2 regions of the Cytobacillus sp. FSL M8-0252 genome follow, and region 1 is predicted to be linked to the other one. Evidence: a T-box and tRNA genes for the amino acid it is inferred to sense, from the RefSeq annotation. Region 1 holds a T-box; the other holds one or more tRNA genes.

What was found. A T-box is a leader RNA that pairs with one kind of tRNA and senses whether it is charged. The one in region 1 lies ahead of ileS (isoleucine--tRNA ligase), so its partner is inferred to be a tRNA-Ile.
Region 2: it encodes a tRNA-Ile, which carries the amino acid that the T-box ahead of ileS (isoleucine--tRNA ligase) is inferred to sense. The anticodon was not compared.

The regions. Positions count from the first base shown of each region.
Region 1 covers NZ_JBBOWZ010000001.1:1,966,974-1,970,362, forward strand. Annotated here, with positions in the region: gene MKX83_RS10165 (YlmH family RNA-binding protein) at 1-473, shown strand, start outside; gene MKX83_RS10170 (DivIVA domain-containing protein) at 618-1,133, shown strand; T-box leader at 1,208-1,459, shown strand; gene ileS (isoleucine--tRNA ligase) at 1,557-3,389, shown strand, end outside.
Region 2 covers NZ_JBBOWZ010000001.1:3,968,590-3,971,978, reverse strand. Annotated here, with positions in the region: tRNA gene MKX83_RS20140 (tRNA-Arg) at 1-9, shown strand, start outside; tRNA gene MKX83_RS20135 (tRNA-Pro) at 18-94, shown strand; tRNA gene MKX83_RS20130 (tRNA-Ala) at 108-183, shown strand; tRNA gene MKX83_RS20125 (tRNA-Met) at 210-283, shown strand; tRNA gene MKX83_RS20120 (tRNA-Ser) at 300-392, shown strand; tRNA gene MKX83_RS20115 (tRNA-Met) at 407-480, shown strand; tRNA gene MKX83_RS20110 (tRNA-Asp) at 484-560, shown strand; tRNA gene MKX83_RS20105 (tRNA-Phe) at 580-655, shown strand; tRNA gene MKX83_RS20100 (tRNA-Tyr) at 669-752, shown strand; tRNA gene MKX83_RS20095 (tRNA-Trp) at 756-829, shown strand; tRNA gene MKX83_RS20090 (tRNA-His) at 836-911, shown strand; tRNA gene MKX83_RS20085 (tRNA-Gln) at 928-999, shown strand; tRNA gene MKX83_RS20080 (tRNA-Cys) at 1,004-1,074, shown strand; tRNA gene MKX83_RS20075 (tRNA-Leu) at 1,079-1,160, shown strand; tRNA gene MKX83_RS20070 (tRNA-Gly) at 1,178-1,248, shown strand; tRNA gene MKX83_RS20065 (tRNA-Ile) at 1,256-1,332, shown strand; tRNA gene MKX83_RS20060 (tRNA-Asn) at 1,343-1,417, shown strand; tRNA gene MKX83_RS20055 (tRNA-Arg) at 1,433-1,506, shown strand; gene MKX83_RS20050 (FixH family protein) at 1,810-2,565, shown strand; gene MKX83_RS20045 (DUF4931 domain-containing protein) at 2,762-3,389, shown strand, end outside.

The DNA of each region.
Region 1 (3,389 bases):
TCGAGCATCCCCAAGTACTTGGAAGCCTGATGTCACTCGGATTGAAAAGAAGTAAATTTGGAGATATTTTGTTTGAAGGTCATACGATACAAGTAATTGTCTCTAAGGAAGTATCCTCTTATATTTCTATGCAATTAGAATCTGTTGGGAAAGCTTCTGTTCAACTTGAAGAAAAGCCATTTTCATCTGTTATCGATGCAAAAGAGCAGTGGCAAGAAAAAGTTTTTACAATGTCATCCTTAAGACTTGATACGCTTATTGCATCGATTTATAATTTTTCTAGACAAAAGGCGCAACAACTCATTTCTGCAAAAAAAGTAAAAGTAAATTGGGCAATGAAAGAAAATGTAGCATTCGATTGCCGTGAGAGTGATACAATTTCAGTAAGAGGCTATGGGCGCTGTAAGGTTATTGCGATAGAGGGAAAAACGAAGAAAGAAAAATGGAAAGTAGTTGTCGGTATACAAAAATAATCTTTTTTAGCTATAATGATTATAGTGTTTTACCGATATAAAATTGAAAGTGTATCGAATTTTATGCAGGAATCTGCAAGAAACTGTCGAATTACATGTTAACAAATGTACATAATTTGACCAACTGATCTAGGAGGTGGCCTTATGCCATTAACACCATTAGATATTCATAACAAAGAGTTCAGCAAAGGTTTTCGTGGATATGATGAAGATGAAGTAAATGAGTTTTTAGATCAAGTGATTAAAGACTATGAAATCATTATTCGTGAGAAGAAGGAATTAGAAGAGCGTTTAAACGACTTAAATGAAAGAGTCGGACATTTTAATACGATTGAAGAGACGTTAAATAAGTCGATTGTTGTTGCGCAAGAAGCTGGCGAAGAAGTGAAGCGAAACGCACAGAAAGAGGCAAAGTTAATTATTCGGGAAGCGGAGAAAAACGCCGATAGGATTGTGAATGAATCATTATCTAAAGCAAGGAAGATTGCGCTAGATATAGAAGATTTGAAAAAGCAATCGAAAGTATTTAGAAATCGTTTTAAAATGTTAATTGAAGCCCAATTAGATATGCTTCAGAATGATGACTGGGACCACTTAATGGAATATGAGCTAGATACAACAGAATTAAAGTCTACAAAAGAAGAAGAGTCTAGAGTATAAGATACTTTTATCTTTTAAGATGAACGACGACTTGACGAAGTTGTATCCTATCGCATATAATCTAGAAAAAACATGATAAAACGATGACAGGGATAGTAGCATTCTATCTTACTTAAAAGAGTGGATTTCCACTTCAGCGATTCAGGGAAGGTGAAAGCCTGATATTAAGGAGAAGAATTTGAACATCACCCTTGAGTTCCTTACTTGAGCTAAAAAGTTAGAGTAAGGCGTAGACGTTCACGTTACGAATTGATTTTTGAGCGGATAGGAAATTTCTCTATCTACAAGGGTGGTACCGCGGGAATATATAACCTCTCGTCCCTTTTTTGGGATGAGGGGTTTTTTGTGTTTTTTCCGAGTACCTTATGTATGAACGCTACTTTGGTCATAATGTTATGTAGTATGTTGAGGAGGAAATGAGCTATGGATTACAAAGATACTTTATTAATGCCTAAAACAGATTTCCCAATGAGAGGAAATCTGCCAAAAAGAGAACCTGAAATGCAAACAGAATGGAATGAACAAGATATTTATGCAAAAGTGCTTGAGCGCACGAAAAATCAACCGTTGTTTGTCCTACATGACGGTCCTCCTTATGCGAATGGCGATCTTCATATCGGACATGCGTTAAATAAAATTTTAAAAGACTTCATTAACCGCTATAAGTCAATGAGTGGTTACCATGCACCATATGTACCTGGTTGGGATACGCATGGATTACCCATTGAACAAGCGTTAACGAATAAAGGTGTAAAACGTAAAGAAATGACGGTAGCAGAATTCCGTAAGCTTTGTGAAGAATATGCGTACGGTCAAATCGAAAATCAACGTGAACAATTCATGCGATTAGGTGTTCGTGGAGATTGGGAAAATCCCTATATTACATTAAAACCTGCCTATGAGGCCCAACAAATCAAAGTTTTTGGTGAGATGGCGAAGAAAGGTTATATCTATAAAGGGAAGAAACCTGTATACTGGTCACCATCATCTGAGTCTGCATTAGCTGAAGCTGAGATTGAATATAAAGATAAGCAATCCGCTTCCATTTATGTAGGATTTAAAGTGAAAGATGGCAAAGATGTTTTAACTGATGACGTACGTATTGTTATTTGGACAACTACTCCTTGGACAATGCCAGCTAACTTAGGTATTTCTGTCCACCCGAAACTAAAATATGTTGTCGTTGAAGTGGATAACGAAAAATATTTAGTAGCTGAAGACCTGCTAGCGGCTGTATCAGAAGAGATTGGCTGGGAAAATCCTAAGGTCGTTCAAACCATTCAAGGTAGTGACTTAGAATATGTGACTGCTGAACATCCATTATATGGCCGTGATTCACTTGTTATGCTAGGTGACCATGTAACTACAGACGCTGGTACTGGTTGTGTTCATACGGCTCCAGGACATGGTGAAGACGACTTTTACATCGGATCTAAATATGGTTTAGATGTATTATGTCCAGTAGATGATAAAGGGGTAATGACAGAAGAAGCGCCTGGCTTTGAAGGTCTTTTCTATGATAAGGCGAATAAACCAATCACTGAAAAATTAGAAGAAGTTGGCGCGTTATTGAAGCTTTCTTTTATCAAGCATTCTTATCCACATGATTGGCGCACAAAAAAACCAGTTATTTTCCGTGCAACGGCTCAATGGTTTGCGTCAATTAAAGATTTTAGACAGGAATTATTGCAAGCAATTAATGATACAACATTTACACCAGCATGGGGCGAAACAAGGCTTTATAATATGGTTCGTGATCGTGGCGATTGGTGTATTTCTAGGCAGCGCGCATGGGGTGTGCCAATTCCTGTATTCTATGCAGAAAATGGAGAAGAGATTATTACAGACGAAACCATTAATCATGTATCCAACCTATTTAGAGAGCATGGTTCTAATGTGTGGTTTGAAAAAGAGGCAAAGGAATTATTGCCTGAAGGATTTACTCATCCAGGTAGCCCAAATGGAGTATTTACAAAAGAAACTGATATTATGGATGTGTGGTTTGATTCCGGTTCTTCGCATCAAGCTGTATTGCTAGAACGTGAAGATTTACAAAGACCAGCAGACCTTTATCTAGAAGGATCTGATCAATATAGAGGTTGGTTTAACTCATCATTATCAACAGGTGTCGCTGTAACTGGTAAGGCGCCATATAAAGGCATCTTAAGTCACGGCTTTGTTTTAGATGGTGAAGGTAGAAAAATGAGTAAATCAATTGGTAATGTCATTGTACCTTCAAAAGTGATGAACCAATTA
Region 2 (3,389 bases), 2.0 Mb from region 1:
TCGGGCGCGTTTTATTTCGGGAAGTAGCTCAGCTTGGTAGAGCACTTGGTTTGGGACCAAGGGGTCGCAGGTTCGAATCCTGTCTTCCCGACCACGAATACTTTTTAGGGGCCTTAGCTCAGCTGGGAGAGCGCCTGCTTTGCACGCAGGAGGTCAGCGGTTCGATCCCGCTAGGCTCCACCAATTTAATTTTTAACAATATATTTTATGGCGGTGTAGCTCAGCTGGCTAGAGCGTACGGTTCATACCCGTGAGGTCGGGGGTTCGATCCCCTCCGCCGCTATTGCTTTTTTATTAATGGAGGAATACCCAAGTCTGGCTGAAGGGATCGGTCTTGAAAACCGACAGGGGTGTTAAAGCCCGCGGGGGTTCGAATCCCTCTTCCTCCGCCATTAATATTTATTATCGCGGGGTGGAGCAGTCCGGTAGCTCGTCGGGCTCATAACCCGAAGGTCGCAGGTTCAAATCCTGCCCCCGCAATCTGGTCCGGTAGTTCAGTTGGTTAGAATGCCTGCCTGTCACGCAGGAGGTCGCGGGTTCGAGTCCCGTCCGGACCGCCATTTACATATTTATTATTTTGGCTCAGTAGCTCAGTCGGTAGAGCAAAGGACTGAAAATCCTTGTGTCGGCGGTTCGATTCCGTCCTGAGCCACCATTTAGTCTTTTTTGGAGGGGTAGCGAAGTGGCTAAACGCGGCGGACTGTAAATCCGCTCCTTCGGGTTCGGCAGTTCGAATCTGCCCCCCTCCACCATCTAGGGGTATAGTTTAATGGTAAAACGAAGGTCTCCAAAACCTTTGATGTGGGTTCGATTCCTACTACCCCTGCCAATTATGGCGGTTGTGGCGAAGTGGTTAACGCATCGGATTGTGGTTCCGACATTCGTGGGTTCGATTCCCATCAGCCGCCCCATTTTTAAACATTTTATTGGGCTATAGCCAAGTGGTAAGGCAACGGATTTTGATTCCGTCATTCGTAGGTTCGAACCCTACTAGCCCAGTTATGGCAGCATAGCCAAGTGGTAAGGCAGAGGTCTGCAAAACCTTTATCCCCGGTTCAAATCCGGGTGTTGCCTTTATGCCGGTGTGGCGGAATTGGCAGACGCGCACGACTCAAAATCGTGTTCCTTCGGGAGTGTCGGTTCGACCCCGACCACCGGTATGTTGAAGTTCTTAAATGCGGGTGTAGTTTAGTGGTAAAACCTCAGCCTTCCAAGCTGATGATGAGGGTTCGATTCCCTTCACCCGCTTAAATAGGGGCCTATAGCTCAGCTGGTTAGAGCGCACGCCTGATAAGCGTGAGGTCGATGGTTCGAGTCCATTTAGGCCCACCATTTATATTATTCCGCAGTAGCTCAGTGGTAGAGCATTCGGCTGTTAACCGAACGGTCGTAGGTTCGAATCCTACCTGCGGAGCCATACATATTTTAGTTTGCGCCTTTAGCTCAGCTGGATAGAGCAACAGCCTTCTAAGCTGTGGGTCAGAGGTTCGAATCCTCTAAGGCGCGTCAAAGCTCTTAAATCTTCTATAAGGTTTATGAGCTTTTTTTGTATGATTAATTTTAAATTAAGCTTCTAGGCATCTAGTTGAAAGCTTTGTAGATAAGTACAAAAAAAAAGCTTCCATGAATGGAAGCTAAAAAGGGGGATTTACACTTGTAATAGAAGTTTCTCCAAATAAATCTTTTTTTATACCTATATTTTCTTTATTTTACATATTTCTCTCATTAACAAATTATTTCACTTTTCTAACACATATTATTAGTAATATAGATGAGAAAGATTAGATGTTTAAGAAAGAGGGGCTTTTTATGAAGAAGTGGATATCAACCTTTTCTGTAATTATGATTATTTTTCTTGCTGCTTGTGGAAATGCAGAGAATGATGCAAACTCTAGTGGTGGGGAAGGATCAGTTCCTGCTGCAATCGATGCCAGTATCTCGATACCAAGTCAGATTAAAAGGAACGAAGAAGTACGCTTGGAAGTTACTGTTACTCAGGGAGACGAGTCTGTGGAAGATGCAGATGAAGTAAAATTTGAATTGTGGGAAGATGGGAAAAAGGATAATGGTGAATTAATAGAAGCAGAACACGAGAATGATGGCAAGTACGTTGCATCCTATACATTTGAAAAAGATGCTATCTATCATATTCAGTCACATGTCACCGCAAGAAGTATGCACACTATGCCTAAAGTTAAAGTGGCGGTAGGCAGTGCTGAAATAGATAACGAAGAAGAAAATCAAGGCCACAGCGCACATGAGCATGATGGAAATGTAGCGATACATATAAGTCCTACTGCTGATATTAAGACGAATGAGGAAACTCCATTTGATATTCATATTACTAAAGAAGAACAAGGACTTGAAGAGGCAAATGTGAGGTTAGAAATCGTTCAGTCAATTGATGATCATCAGGTGGCATGGGTAGATGCAGTAGAGGAAACTAGTGGGATGTATACAGCAGCACATGCATTTACTGATAATGGAACATACAAGATTGTCGTTCATGTAGAAAATGATGAAGGATTACATGAACATAGTGAATTTGAGGTCATAGTAAATTAACAGTAGAAGAAAGATATTTGCATATGCAAATATCTTTTTTATCTTATTTAATAATGTACTTTTGTTTTCATGTTACGCAAGTGAAGTTGCCTTTAATATTGATGAATTTTATACTAATCATAATCAAACTTTCACACTATAAAGAAGAAGCCCTTTATAATAGAAGTAAGTAATTGAAATCAGGAGAGAATAACAAATGACAAATACTCATTTATTTTTTAATACAAGCATTGGTAAACAGAAACCTAATAGTATAAGGAATAAAGAACAAGTGTGTCCGTTCTGTCAGAGAGAACAATTGACGAAGATTATAGCGGAGGATGGTCCAATCATTTGGTTGGAGAATAAATATCCCGTATTAGAAAATGCTCATCAAACGGTCTTAATCGAGACAGATCAGTGTGACACGGAACTTTCACAGTATGATGACAACCATTTAGTCAGATTGATTACATTTGGTTTAGACAATTGGTTAAGTATGGAGAAAAGTGATAAATATAAATCTGTGATTTTTTTCAAGAATCATGGTCCTCATTCAGGTGGAAGCATTGCTCATCCTCATATGCAAATTGTAGGTTTATATGATGTCGTATATCAAAATAAGGTGCAGGCTGACGATTTTGTAGGAGAGTTAATTGATCAACATGGTGATACTGAATTTTCTTTATCTAATAAACCACGTATTGGTTTTTATGAATTTAATGTTAAATTAGGACAGAAAAAGGATATCGCAGCGTTTGCTAAATATATTCAAATGGCAACCAAATATATTTTGAGGGATTTTCCTTTTACATGTAACAGCTATAATCTATTCTTTTACCATT